4 regions of the Kribbella sp. CCNWLW201 genome follow, and region 2 is predicted to be linked to each of the others. Evidence: riboswitches for the same ligand, from Rfam matches in the RefSeq annotation. Region 2 holds a riboswitch; each other region holds the start of a gene.

Region 1 (3,377 bases), on a different contig from region 2:
CGACGTTGCGGAGGTTCCGCATCTCGGCGAGCGCGGTCATCTGATGCACGATCACCTCGGGCTCGGCGGCGCAGACCGCGGCGATCACTCCCTCGCGGTCCAGTCCGTCGACCACGACCGGTTCCGCGCCGGCCTCCAGCAACCCTGCGACCTTGCCGTGCGACCTCGTGGTGGCCGTGACCTGGTGACCCGCCGCGACCAGTCCGGGCACCAGGTGCCGCCCGAGTGCTCCGGTTGCGCCAGTGACGAAGACTCGCATGTTCGTTCCTTTCCGTCGTCTTGCTGTGAAGACACGTCCCGTCCCAGATGCCGTGACATGCAACTGCTGTGACCTGGGACACGGGTTCCGATCAGGCCCGGGACGGCGATTCGAACGATCCATCGAACCGCTTCGAGCTACCAACAGTGACGAGCCCTTGACAGGGAGAAACCGGTTTCTGTACGGTTCCCTGCATAAGGAAAGCGCTTTCCGATTCATCTCGGCAAGCACTGCCGCCGTGGCGACGGCGTACTGCGGCATGCCTGCCAACCGCCCCAATCGGAGGTTCTTCATGTCCTTCTTCGCGTCCCCAACGCGTCTGATCGCCAAGTCCCGTCGGCGACGGTTGCCGTACCTGGCGGCGGCCACCGCGCTGACTGTCGCCGCGACGGCCGTGGTGTCCGCGGTCGCCGTACCCGAGTCGCTGCCCAAGGCGTCGGCGTCCACCTTCGCGCTGCAGGGTTGGGCCACTCAGGGTGGTGGCACCACCGGCGGCGGCAGCGCGTCTCCGGTGACCGTCACCACCGCGTCGGCCCTGATCAGCAACATGCAGGCCAGCGGTTCCCGGGTGATCCGGGTCTCCGGCACGATCAACCTGTCCGGCATGAACAAGGTCGCGGCCAACAAGACGATCATCGGCGTCGGCAGCGGCGCCACGATCACCGGCGGCGGGCTCAACGTCGCCAGCGTCAGCAACGTCATCATCCGGAACCTCAACTTCCGGGACTGGGGTGACGACGCGATCAACGTCCAGTACTCGACCCGCGTCTGGGTCGACCACAACAACTTCAGCAACGGGTACGACGGCGCCGTCGACGTCAAGCGGGCGTCGGACTACGTGACCGTGTCGTGGAACAAGTTCTTCAACCACGACAAGGTCGGGCTGATCGGCCACAGCGACGACAACGGCGGCGAGGACATCGGCAAGCTGCGGGTGACCTACTACGCCAACTGGTTCGACGGGACCACGCAGCGGCACCCGCGGGTCCGGTTCGGCAACCCGGTGCACGTCGTCAACAACTACTACCGAGGCAACAGCGGATACGGCGTCGCGTCGACCTGCAACGCGGGCGTCTACGTGGAGCGGAACTACTTCGAGAACGTCGGCAGCACGGTCGTCACCCAGACCGGTGACTCGCCGCAAGGCAACGTGAAGCTCCTCAACAACTGGCTCGCCAACTCCGGTACGCCGGCCTCCCGCAACTCGGCCAGCGTCGCCGCGATCCCGTACTCGTACGTCGTCGACGCCGCGGAGAACGTGAAGTCGCTCGTCACCGGGGGTGCGGGCACCGGCAAGATCTAGCCGGCTCCGGTGCCCTGGGCCTCTGCCACCCGGGGCACCGGTAGGCTGGTCGCACACGACTGGCGAGGGTGGGTGCACACCACCGGGGAGTGACAGCAGGGCATCGACCGCCTGGGTGCCCGAGGCAACGATGTCGAGGAGCCAGCTCGTGCACCGTGTTCTGCATCTGTCCGACACCCATGTCAGTCGCACCGGCCCGGACGAGGACGGCGTCGACGGCGTCGCCTCTCTGCAACAGCTGCTGTACGACGTTCGCCACGTAACATCGCTGGATCTGGTGATCGTCAGCGGTGACATCGCCGACGACGGCTCCAAGGAGGGCTGCTCAGCGGTCCGATCGGCCGTCGGCGCGTTCGCTGCGGAGCGAGGGATCCCGCACATCTACAGCACCGGGAACCACGATCGCCGGGAAGGATTCGAGGCCGCACTCGGCTGGGGCCATCTCGGTCCGGACGGTTCACCGATCGGGCGGCGCACGGAGATCGCCGAGGTGATCGCGGCGGTGAGCATCGTGAACGGGCTGCGCGTGATCACCCTCGACAGCCTGGTCCCCGGCGAGACCCATGGAGTGCTTGGCCGCGACCAGCTGGACTGGCTGGCGGCTGAGTTGGCCACACCGGCGCCGGCCGGATCACTCGTCGTACTGCATCATCCGCCGATCTCTGTGGACGCGGTTCCGTACATGACGTCCGTCGTACTGCAGGAACCTGCGGCGCTCGGTGACGTGATCGCCGGGACCGACGTACAGGCCGTCCTCTGCGGTCATCTGCATCATCAGCTGTCCGGCATGGTGGGGGAGAAGCCAGTGTGGGTGACGCCGGGCGTGATCACCCGCATCGACCTGACGGCACCGAGCGCGCTCGTCCGCGGCGTCCTGGGTGCCGGAGCGACCGTCGTCGACCTCGGTGGACCGTCGTCGCCGATGTTCCACACCGTGCACGCGCGGGATCCACGCGCCGGCTTGGAGGTGTACGTCTACAACCCACTGACCGGCGAGGACACCATCGAGAGCTCCTGAAGCGTCAGCGCAGGGCGAGGACGCAGAAGTCGTTGCCCTCCGGGTCGGCGAGGATGTTCCACGGCACATCGCCCTGACCGACGTCGGCGTCGGTGGCGCCCAGAGCACGCAGGCGGTCGACCTCCGCCGCCTGGTCGTCACCGGGGTACGGCAGCACGTCGAGATGGACGCGGCTTGGCTTCTGGCGGGACGCGCGGACGAACTCCAGGTACGGACCGACACCCTTGGCGGAGCGCAGCAGTGCACGATCGTCGGTCACCTCGTGCAGGGTCCAGTCGATCGCCTCGCCCCAGAACTGGGCCATCGCCCGCGGGTCCGCGCAGTCGACCACGACCGCGGCGATCGGCCCGGTGTCCCGGTAGATCTCCCGAGGCTCCAAGACGGAGAACATGTTGCCCTCCGGGTCGGCCATGACCGTCCACGGGACGTCGCCTTGGCCCACGTCGGCGGTCGTCGCACCGAGCTCCTTCAGGCGCTGCACCAATTCGGCGTGATGGGCCGCCGAGGTGGTGGCGAGCTCGAGGTGCACGCGGTACTTCACCGTTTCGGGGTCCGGGACGGTGACGACATCGACGCACACGGCGGTGGGGTCCGGCCAGTCGAAACCCACGGGCTCGACGTTGGTCACGCTGGGGCCCTCGCTCGAAACACCCCAGCCGAGGGCGTCGGCCCAGAACTGGCCGAGCGCCGCGTCATCCCGAGCCTTGAAATTCACCTGAACAAGTCGCAGTCCCATGCCGCGATCCTATGTCCGGACGGGTCAGCAACCGCCCAGCTCATGCAGCGACCGAAACCGC
Region 2 (3,377 bases):
CGGCGGGGCGATCTGGAAGTCGATCGCGGACGGGCTGCCGTCGGACTTCGGATTCCCGATCGCGGTACACCCGCACGAGCCGGAGACGGTCTACGTCTTCCCGCTGATCGCGGACGGGAACCGGATCCCCACCGACGCGAAGTGCCGCGTCTTCCGCTCCCGCGACGCCGGGTCCACCTGGGAGGCGCTGACGAACGGGCTGCCCGACGTACCGTCGTACGCGCCGGTCCTCCGGGACGCGATGTGCATGGACACGGCCGACCCGGCCGGGGTGTACCTGGGCACGCGTGACGGCTGCGTCTACGCCAGCGCCGACGCGGGCGACACCTGGACCGAGGTCGCGCGGCACCTCCCGGACGTGCTGACCGTCCGCGCCGCCGTAGTGGGCTGAGATGGCGATCGGGGTCAAGCTGCCGACCGTGCTGAGACCGTTCGCGGGCGGCGCCGAGCGGGTCGAGGTCGACGGAGCCACCGTCGGCGAGGTCGTCGCCGCCCTGGACCCGGTCCTGCGTCGCCGGCTGACCGACGAGCAGGGCGCAGTACGGCGGCACGTGAACATCTACCTCGGCAACGACAACATCCGCGACCTGGACGGTCTCGGTACGACGCTGAAGGACGGGGACGAACTGATGATCCTCCCCAGCGTGGCAGGCGGCTGAGCACCTTTCGCCTCAGTGGCGGAACAACCGGAGCCCGGTCTGCGACAGGCTGATCCCCAGCTTGTCGCAGGCCGCGGCGACCTCATCCGAGCGGATCGACCCACCCGGCTCGGCGAGGTAGCGAACGCCGTGCCGGTGCGCTTCGATGATGTTGTCGACGAACGGGATCGCCCCGTCCGAGACCATCGCGACATCCTGCAGCGCCTCGGTCGAATGCCGGGCCTACCACGTCGACGCCTTCTCACCGGCCAGCCGGGTGCAGTCGATCCGCGACTGCTGCCCGGCGCCGATGCCGATCGCCATCCCGTCCTTGACCATCGCGACTGTGTTCGACTGCGTGTACCGCGCCACGACCATCCCCAGCAGCAGATCCCGCGCCGCACCCTCGGGCAGACCAGGGTCCAGCAACGACCGATCCACCGGCGCCGCATCCCGCTCCTGCGTCAGCCGAACGCCGTACACCTCACGGACCTCCTCCTTGGCAGGCTCGAACGTCGGGTCCGCCTCGAGCACCAGGAAGCTGCCGCGCTTCTTCCCCGCGAGTACGCCGACCACGCCTTCGTCGTACCCGGGAGCGATGATCCCGTCGCAGACCAGCCGTTTGAGTACGGCCGCGAGCTCTGCGTCGACCGGGTGCGACACCGTGACGAAATCGCCGTACGACGACTTGGGATCGGCATCCCGCGCCCGTTCATACGCACTGGTCACGGTGTCGGCGACCGCGGCACCGGCGGGGGAGACGTGCTTGAACGACGCCGCGGCCGGCAGACCGAGCAGAGCTGAGGCTTCGCGGACCAGCTGCCAGCCGGTCAGTGCATCGAGCACATTGATGTACGACGGTGAGCCGCTGACCACCGTGAACGGCCACTGGCCGAGCGCCGTGACGGAGGCGGACTGATGGGGATTCATGCCGTAGCGCAACTGCATCGGACAACCTCCGAGAAGTTCGGAGGCGCCCAGGCGGACGACGCCTTGTCTGTCATCCGCTCCACGGTGGTGCTCCACCCTCGCCAGTCGCGGTACGACCGCAGCTTATTGCACGAAGGTGCAAAGCTCGTCCCGGCGGCCGAAACCCGGCCTACCATCGCGCGTATGGGGATCTTTTCGCGGAAGCAGCCGGCGGGAGCGGCGACGGAGGGGCTACGGCTGGATCAGGCGTGGGCCGATCCGGAGCTCGACGCCGCCTACGCCGCAGTCCGTGGGGGCGATCTCTCGACCGGGACGGAACTGCTCAAGGCCTCGCCGCAGAACACCGATCGGCGCTCGTTCCGGGCGATGGGGCTGGGGAAGGCGGCCATCGGTCACAGCGAGCAGCTCGAGCTGCGGCTGGAGGCTGTGCCGGGTGACCCGGACCTGCTGCTGTGGCTGGGGCAGACGCTGGTGTTCGAGGCCTGGGAGGTGCGGACCGGGGCGTGGGCGGAGCAGGTCTCCGAGCAGCGGTTCGCGACCTTCCACGACATCCTCCGTACGGCGGCTGAGGTGCTGGACTACGGCATCGCGGCCGCCCCGGACGACGCGGCGCCCTGGGAGGTGCTGCAGTGGGTGGCGATCGGCCTGCAGGCGTCGATGGACGACAAGAACGACATCTTCCGGTCCGCGATGGAGCGGCACCCGGCCAGCTACCAGGCACACAGTGGTCGGGTGCAGGCGCTGGCACCGAAGTGGTCGGGCCTCGACATCGCCCAGATCGTCCGCTTCGGCGACCAGACCGTCGCGAACGCCCAGCCGGGTAGTGCGCTCTGTGCGGTCGCCGCGATGGTGGCCAACGAGGTGTGGGTCGACGTACTGAGTGACAGCGAGTTGACGAAGATGCAGCGTGGCGCTCGGTACACGCGGGAGATCACCAACCGGAAGCATGTCTTGCTCGCCGCCCGCGACAAGTGGCTGGTGCCCGGTCGCGAGCCCGAGGTGGCCGACATCTCCGCGCACGGCACGATGGCCTTCGCCCTCAAGACCGTCGGAGCGAAGGCCGCCGCGATGGAACAGGCCGCCCTGACCCAAGGCCGAATCGAAAGCGTCCCCTGGGCCTACACCAACGCCCCAGACCCCCTCACAGCCTTCACCACCGCCGTCACCAAACAAATGGCCTAGGTGGCAGCTTGCGTCCGAAGATCTGTGGCCTATAGCCCTCGGATCTTCGGACGCAGAAGGACTAGTGGGCAGAGACCCAGCCGTAGATGTTGGCGGAGTTGCCTTCGACGGTGGTGATCGTGCCGTTGCCGACGGCAACCACGACGCCGGTGTGCACGCTGGTGCTCGTGCTCTGCGGTCCGGTGCCGTAGAGCACGATGTCGCCGGGCTTCATCCCGGAGTTGCCGGAGTGGGCGCGGCGAGTATGTAATTAACTGACAACACAAAATCACAGCGTCGTTAATTTACCCGGGAATGCCCGTCCCGGTACGGCGGCCCTAGAGTGTGCCCCATGGTCGATGTGAAGCCACGCAGCCGGACAGTGACCGACGGGCTGGAAGCCACGGCAAGCAGAGGCATGCTTCGGGCTGTCGGGATGGGGGATGACGACTGGGTGAAACCCCAGGTCGGGGTCGCGTCCAGCTGGAACGAGATCACCCCGTGCAATCTCTCCCTGGACCGGCTCGCGAAGGCGGTCAAGGAGGGCGTGCACGCGGCCGGCGGGTACCCGCTGGAGTTCGGCACGATCAGCGTGTCCGACGGCATCTCGATGGGCCACGTCGGCATGCACTACTCACTCGTCAGCCG
Region 3 (3,377 bases), on a different contig from region 2:
GTGCAGGTAGACGTGCTGGATCTTGTCGCGGGAGCGCGCCGACTCGGCGTGCACCATCATCCGGACCACCCGCGGCAGAGCGTGCGGGACGTCGATCTCCTGCATGCACATCAGCGGTACGTCGGTCAGTCCGATCTGCCGGCCCGCCACGGCGGGAAACTCCGAGCGCAGGTCCGGCGTGACGGTGAACAGGATGCTGATCAGGTCCTCCCGGTCCAGATCATTCGCTTCCAGGACTGCCTTCACCAGCTCGGCGGACCGCTCGAGCAGATGCTCGCGCTCGTCCACCTCCAGCTGGGTGGCACCCCGGATCGCCCGTACCGCCACGTCTCCGCCTCCTTAGTCGTCTACCCCAACCCTAGGGCAGAGTAACCACGGAGTGGACAGCCGTCTCGGATTGTGCCTCCGCGGCGTCGACCGTCTGCTCCAGCAGCAGCGCGATCGTCATCGGCCCGACCCCGCCCGGGACCGGGGTGATCAGGCTCGCCACCGCGGCGGCCTCGTCGAAGTGGACGTCGCCGACGTTGCCTTCGTTGTACCCGGCGTCGACCACCACCGCGCCCGGCTTGAGCCAGTCGCCGCGGACGAAGTTCGGCTTGCCGACCGCCGCGACCACGATGTCCGCGGTCCGGACGATGTCGGGCAGGTTCGTGGTCCGCGAGTGGGTGTAGGTGACGGTCGCGTTCGATGCCAGCAGCAACATCCCGGCCGGCTTGCCGAGGATCGGGCTGCGGCCGATCACGACCGCGTGCGCTCCGGCGATCGGTACGTCGTACGCCTCGAGCAGCCGCAGGATGCCGCCGGGCGTGCAGGACCGGAACCCGGGCTCGCCGAACGCCATCGCGGCGAACGCGTGCATGGTCACCCCGTCAACGTCCTTGGCCGGGTCGATCGCCTCGAACGCGGCCCGCTCGTCGATCTGCGCCGGCACCGGGTGCTGCAGCAGGATCCCGTGCACCTCAGGGTCCGCGGACAGCTTGTGCAGCTCAGCGACCAGTTCCTCGGTCGTCGTCTCGGCAGGCAGTACGACGCTCCGCGACCCGATGCCGGCCTTCTTGCTCCGGTTCTGCTTCATCCGCACGTACGTCGCCGACGCAGGGTCGTCCCCCACGAGCACGGTCGCCAGACACGGCTGCACGCCGGTCTTCTCCTGCAGGTCCCGAGCCCTGGCGGCCGCCTTCGCCACCATCTCGGCGGCAAGGTCGGTCCCGATCATCAACTTGGTCATTCCGGCGCGCTCCTTCGGGCAGCGAGAAGGGTGCCCAGGCGCGCGGCTCAGCCAGATCTACCGGCAGACCGTTCCCCGGTGGTCCTCCACCTCAACGCCAGTCGCGGTCCGCGGACCAGCCTACGCGACGAACCACTCCCGGCAGCCCTCCAGCCCGTCAACCCTGACCTGTGCACCGGACCAGTCGTCGCGCGTCAGGCGGAGGCGGTCCGAGATGACCGGCTGACCGTCGAGGACGTCGCGGGAGATGCCGTCCGGCCGGTAGCCGAGTTTCCGGGAGACGCCCTGGGAGGCGGCGTTGTCCTGGAACACCTCGGTCAGCGCCGCCACCGCATCGAGCCCGTCGAAGGCGAGCTGCAGCAGCGCCTGCCGTGCCTCGGTGCCGAACCCCTGGCGGTGGTGTGGCAGGCCGAGCCAAGAGGTCGTCTTCACCTCGCGGAGGACGGCGAAGTCCTGGGCGCGCAGGGTGACCATGCCGATCGGCGTCGTGTCGCGAAACACACCGAGCTTCAACGCCCAGTCCTGCGGAGTCCACTCGGCCAGAGTGCTCCAGTACCCCTGCATCACGCTCCGGGCGCGTTCGGCCGGTGGCACCTCTGTCCACGGGGTCAAGAACGGCCGCTCCCCTGGCTTGTGGACGCCGTTTGCGGCGACATCCGCGAGCGCGGCCAGCTCTTCCTCGTCCGGCTGCCGGAGGACAAGGCGTTCGGTGGTCAGCCGGAGGCGGCGCAGCGGCCAGTGGTCGATCAGCACGCCGCCATCCTGGGCCGACATCAGATCCCGGGCAACCTAGTTTCGGTGCAGGATCACCTCATGGACCCGTGGCGGTACGGCGCCGGCCGCCCAACTGATCCGAACCGCCTCGACAGTGGCCGACGGGATCGCGACAGCGGTGTAGGCGGCCTGAATCTGACCCGCTGGTTTCCACCCCGCCGCGGTCTTCACCTCGAGTCGGCCGAGGGCAGCGGAGCCGTCGGCCTGGAGGACGGTGAGCCGATCCACCGGGCGTGGCGTCGACAGTGTGATGACCAGCGCATCACCTTCGATGGGTGCTGTCACGGCGGTGTAGCTGGTGGTCACGTTGCGATCGACTGCGTTGGACAAGGCCGAGCCGTCCGCGGGAGCCGGCGTACCTGTTGCCGTGAGCACCGACTCGGAGCCGTCGGTCACCTGGATCGAGAACTCACGAACCACGAGCCAGTACGACGGGTTGTCGGCAAGGGCTCGGTAGCGGACATACCGAGCCGTGGCGTTCGCGGTGAAGCGGACCTCAGCCGTGGTGGCCCGCGTGAGCTCGGTCCAACTGGACCCGTCGGTGGAGTACTCCAGGGCGCCGGAGTGGATGTAGTCCTGCGGGCTGCCGGACTTCCCCATCAGTACGGCGATGTCGCCGATCGCCCGTGGTGCGCCGAGGTCGACGCGGATCTCGTCACCGGCCACCGGCGCGCCGTTGCTCCAGTAGAAGGTCGACTCGTCGCCGTCGATCATGCGGTCGGGGACGTTCTCGGCGTACGTGCCCTGTGAGCTGGACGCCGTACGCCCCGGCTCGATGCCCATCCACTGGTCGTGGACCCGGCCGGCCTCGGTGAGGAACGCGTCGGCCACACCCTCACCGATGCGCGGGTAGGTGTTGGAGTGCGGCAGGCGGGTGTCGCGGATCGCCTTGGCCTGGGTGACCAGCCGGTCGATCCGTTGCCGGCTCGTCCACGCTGCCGCGCCCTTGCCCTCGGCCACTTCATCGAGGAGTTGCAGCGATCGCTGCAGCGCCTGCCCCCACAGCACAGTGGCGTCGAGCCAAGCCTTCGCCTCGTCAGCAAACGCTGGATCCTTCACACCCAGGCGTAGCTGCGCGGGCGCCTTCTCGACCGCGGTGAAGTACGGCTTGATCGCCGCGATCGCACTGTCGCGATCCCCGGTCTGCCAGGTCTTCCAGAATGCAGCGGTCCGGGCGGCCAGCACCGGCGCGCTCTCCGGGTGCAGCGTCGAGTCGTAGGTGTTCAGGTCGGCGAAGACCCCGAGGGCCGCGATCGTCTTGCGGTCTCCCCCGGCTCGTTCGGCGATCGCCCGGTGCCATGACGCCTGTTCGTCGTACCGGGCCGGATTCCAGCCGAGCTCGGCGAACGAGTACAGGGCGAGCTTGCTGACCGCG
Region 4 (3,377 bases), on a different contig from region 2:
GGCTCAGCTTGTTGAGCAACTGCAAGGCCTTGATCGTCGCCTTGTAGATCGGCACCCGCCGCCGCATGATGCGGGTTTCCCACTCGATCCGGGCAGCGCTGGTGAGCCACTCCGGTCCGCTCAGCGCCTCCGCCTCACGTCGGTTCATTGCTGAGCAGTCGAGGGGTGCTCGGCGCCCCAGCTTTTGATCAGGTGTTCGAGGTCCTTGTGGATGAAGGCGAAGAAGTCGGCGGCTTCGGTGAGGCGGCGGCCGACGGTGGTGTCGGCGCCGAAGAGGTCGACGCCGGAGCGGCTGGTGGACTCCCACTCGGCGAGGGCGCTGTTGCGGCGCTCGAGCAGGGCGGCGAACACGTCGTCCCGGATCCGGTAGTGGTCCTTGCGCGAACCCGGGATCCGCTCCCGCGTGATGAAGCCGACCTGTAGCAGCTGGCGTACGGCGCCGGACACCGCCGGCTGGCTGATCTGCAAGGACTCGGCCAGCTCGGCGGACGTCAAAGTGCCGGTCGGGCTGACCAGCATCCGCCCGATCACCCGGGCGGACATGGTCGGTACGCCGCTGTTCGCCAGCACGCCGGCGAAGCGCTCGACGAACTGACTGATCTCTTCCGGAGTCGGGTCAGGGTGCGGCATGGCCGCACCCTACCGCAACTATCACAACTTTCTGATAGTTCGAGCCCGTCAGCTGAGCTCGAGACCCGGGTACAGCGGGTGCTTGTCGAGCATCTCGGCCGAGGCGGCCTTGGTCTTGTCCGCGACGCCGTCGGCGAGCACGTACTTCGCCTTCGACGGCGCACCGGCCGACGTCGTGGTCGGCGTGGTCGAGGACAGGACGTCGACGATCAGCTCGGCGACCCGGTCGAACTCGTCGGCTCCGAAGCCACGCGTGGTCAGCGCCGGCGTGCCGATCCGGACACCCGACGTGTACCACGCGCCGTTCGGGTCGCGCGGCACTGCGTTCCGGTTCGTCACGATGCCCGCGTCGAGCAACGCCGATTCGGCCTGCCGCCCGGTGATCCCGTACGACGACACATCGAGCAGCACCAGGTGGTTCTCAGTACCGTCGGTCACCAGTTTGACGCCACGCTTCATCAGGCCCTCGGCCAGCGTGACCGCGTTGTCCGCGACCGCCTGCGCGTAGTCCTGGAACGAAGGCTGCCGCGCCTCGGCCAGTGCGACCGCCTTCGCCGCCATCGTCTGGCTGAGCGGACCGCCGAGCACCATCGGGCAACCACGGTCGACCGCATCGGCGTACTCGGGCTGGCACAGCACCATGCCGCCGCGCGGACCGCGGAGCGACTTGTGCGTGGTGGTCGTGGTGACGTGCGCGTGCGGCACCGGGTCGAAGTTCCCGGTGAAGACCTTGCCCGCGACCAGGCCGGCGAAGTGGGCCATGTCGACCATCAGGGTGGCGCCGACCTCGTCCGCGATCTCCCGCATCTTCGCGAAGTCGATCTTGCGCGGGTACGCCGAGTAGCCGGCGATCAGGATCAGCGGCTTGAACTCGCGGGCGGTCGCGGCGACCTTGTCGTAGTCGAGCAGTCCGGTCTCCGGGTCGGTGCCGTAGGAGTGCTGGTTGAACATCTTGCCGGAGATGTTCGGCCGGAACCCGTGGGTCAGGTGACCGCCGGCGTCCAGCGACATGCCCAGCATCTTCTGGTCGCCGAGCGCCTTGCGGAGCTTCGTCCAGTCCTCGTCGGTCAGGTCGTTGACGTGCTTCGCACCGGCCTCGGCCAGCGCCGGCGACTCGATCCGCTGGGCCAGGATCGCCCAGAACGCGACCAGGTTCGCGTCGATGCCGGAGTGCGGCTGGACGTAGGCGTGCGGTGCGTCGAACAGGGCCTTGGCGTGGTCGGCCGCGGTCTGCTCGACGGTGTCGACGTTCTGGCAGCCGGCGTAGAAGCGGTGCCCGATGGTGCCTTCGGCGTACTTGTCGGACAGCCAGTTGCCCATCGTCAGCAAGGTGGCGGGGGAGGCGTAGTTCTCGCTCGCGATCAGCTTGAGCGAGGAACGCTGGTCGGCCAGTTCGGCCTTGATCGCGCCGGCGATGGTGGGTTCCACCGCGCCGATCACCTCGAGCGCGTTGCGGTACGCGGCCGATGCGGCGGCGGCATCGAAGGGTTGAGTCATCGTTGTCTCTCCTGCGGTTGCAGTGGGTCGAAGGCACCCAGGCGCACGGTGCCGACGTTCTTCGCTCCCCGGTGGTTCTCCACCTCAGCGCGCCAGTCGCGACTCGCTCACCCTATCGTGCGGTCGACGATCGCCGGGAACGGTGTGGTCCTCGGGAGTGTGCCGAAGACACCGCCCCAATCATTCGCCAGCCGGGACGCCACGAACGCGTCCGCGACGTCCGGCGTGGAGTAGCGGACGAGCAGCGACGCCTGCAGGCACAGGGCCATCCGGGCCGCCAGCCGCCGAGCTCCCGACTCCGCGCCTTCCAGGTCAGCAAGCGCTTGCAGTACGTCGTTCACCGCCGAGTCGAGGCGTTCGTCGGCCCCGCGTGCCGCACCAACCTCCAGCAGCCACGCCTCCAGCGACTCCGGCCGCCGCAGCGCCCGCAGTACGTCAAGTGCGTTGACGTTGCCGGATCCTTCCCAGATCGAGTTCAACGGCGACTCCCGGAACAGCAAAGGCATGCCGGATTCCTCGACGAACCCGTTTCCACCCAGGCACTCGAGCGCCTCGGCCACCATGAACGGCGTCCGCTTGCACACCCAGAACTTCGCCAAAGGCAGCCCGATCCGCCGGAATGCCGCAGCCTGGTCGTCACCTTGTATTGACGCGTCGACGGCGGCAGCCAGTCGCATCCCGAGCGCGGTCGCCGCCTCGCTCTCCAACGCCAGGTCGGCGAGGACGTTCTGCATCGCCGGCTTGTCCCGCAGCAGCCCACCGAAAGCACTGCGGTGCGACGTGTGCCAGATGGCCTCGACCAGCGCCCGGCGCTGCAGGGCGGCCGAGCCGAGAACGCAGTCGAGTCGGGTGGCGGCGACCATCTCGATGATGGTGCGGACACCGGCGCCCTCGTCGCCGAGGCGATACCCGACGGTGCCGTGGAACTCGACCTCGCTGGACGCGTTCGACCGGTTCCCGAGCTTGTCCTTCAGCCGCTGCAGGGCAAACGCGTTCCGGTTGCCATCGGCAAGAACCCGCGGTACGACGAAACAGCTGAGCCCCTCCGGAGCCTGCGCCAGCACCAGGAACACGTCGACCTGCGGCGCCGAGCAGAACCACTTGTGCCCGTTCAGCTGGTATTCGCCGTCGCTCCCGGTCGGCGTCGCGGTAGTCAGGTTCGCCCGTACGTCGGACCCACCCTGCTTCTCGGTCATCCCCATCCCGGCGAGTACGCCGGTCTTCTCGGCCGCGGGCAGCCGGCGGACGTC

Evidence for each region. A riboswitch is a leader RNA that binds a small molecule or an ion and turns the genes downstream of it on or off. The one in region 2 is predicted to bind ZMP and ZTP.
Region 1: it holds a riboswitch for ZMP and ZTP, as region 2 does, so the genes downstream of both, V9K99_RS25595 (metallophosphoesterase) here and V9K99_RS41335 (hypothetical protein) in region 2, are expected to answer to the same signal.
Region 3: it holds a riboswitch for ZMP and ZTP, as region 2 does, so the genes downstream of both, V9K99_RS37040 (bifunctional 5,10-methylenetetrahydrofolate dehydrogenase/5,10-methenyltetrahydrofolate cyclohydrolase) here and V9K99_RS41335 (hypothetical protein) in region 2, are expected to answer to the same signal.
Region 4: it holds a riboswitch for ZMP and ZTP, as region 2 does, so the genes downstream of both, V9K99_RS24725 (glycine hydroxymethyltransferase) here and V9K99_RS41335 (hypothetical protein) in region 2, are expected to answer to the same signal.

The regions. Positions count from the first base shown of each region.
Region 1 covers NZ_JBBCBQ010000006.1:312,519-315,895, reverse strand. The annotation lists gene V9K99_RS25605 (NAD-dependent epimerase/dehydratase family protein) at 1-259, opposite strand, end outside; gene V9K99_RS25600 (pectate lyase family protein) at 552-1,562, shown strand; ZMP/ZTP riboswitch at 1,608-1,686, shown strand; gene V9K99_RS25595 (metallophosphoesterase) at 1,711-2,580, shown strand; gene V9K99_RS25590 (VOC family protein) at 2,585-3,316, opposite strand.
Region 2 covers NZ_JBBCBQ010000018.1:38,021-41,397, forward strand. The annotation lists gene V9K99_RS41320 (WD40/YVTN/BNR-like repeat-containing protein) at 1-391, shown strand, start outside; gene V9K99_RS41325 (MoaD/ThiS family protein) at 393-659, shown strand; gene V9K99_RS41330 (hypothetical protein) at 672-845, opposite strand; gene V9K99_RS41335 (hypothetical protein) at 882-1,586, opposite strand; ZMP/ZTP riboswitch at 1,607-1,687, opposite strand; gene V9K99_RS41340 (hypothetical protein) at 1,752-2,750, shown strand; partial or broken gene V9K99_RS41345 (CHAP domain-containing protein) at 2,812-2,967, opposite strand; gene ilvD (dihydroxy-acid dehydratase) at 3,082-3,377, shown strand, end outside.
Region 3 covers NZ_JBBCBQ010000012.1:171,735-175,111, reverse strand. The annotation lists gene aroH (chorismate mutase) at 1-327, opposite strand, end outside; gene V9K99_RS37040 (bifunctional 5,10-methylenetetrahydrofolate dehydrogenase/5,10-methenyltetrahydrofolate cyclohydrolase) at 359-1,228, opposite strand; ZMP/ZTP riboswitch at 1,254-1,343, opposite strand; gene V9K99_RS37035 (GNAT family N-acetyltransferase) at 1,349-2,002, opposite strand; gene V9K99_RS37030 (beta-N-acetylglucosaminidase domain-containing protein) at 2,018-3,377, opposite strand, start outside.
Region 4 covers NZ_JBBCBQ010000006.1:134,180-137,556, forward strand. The annotation lists gene V9K99_RS24720 (GbsR/MarR family transcriptional regulator) at 145-630, opposite strand; gene V9K99_RS24725 (glycine hydroxymethyltransferase) at 679-2,127, opposite strand; ZMP/ZTP riboswitch at 2,156-2,237, opposite strand; gene V9K99_RS24730 (acyl-CoA dehydrogenase family protein) at 2,235-3,377, opposite strand, start outside.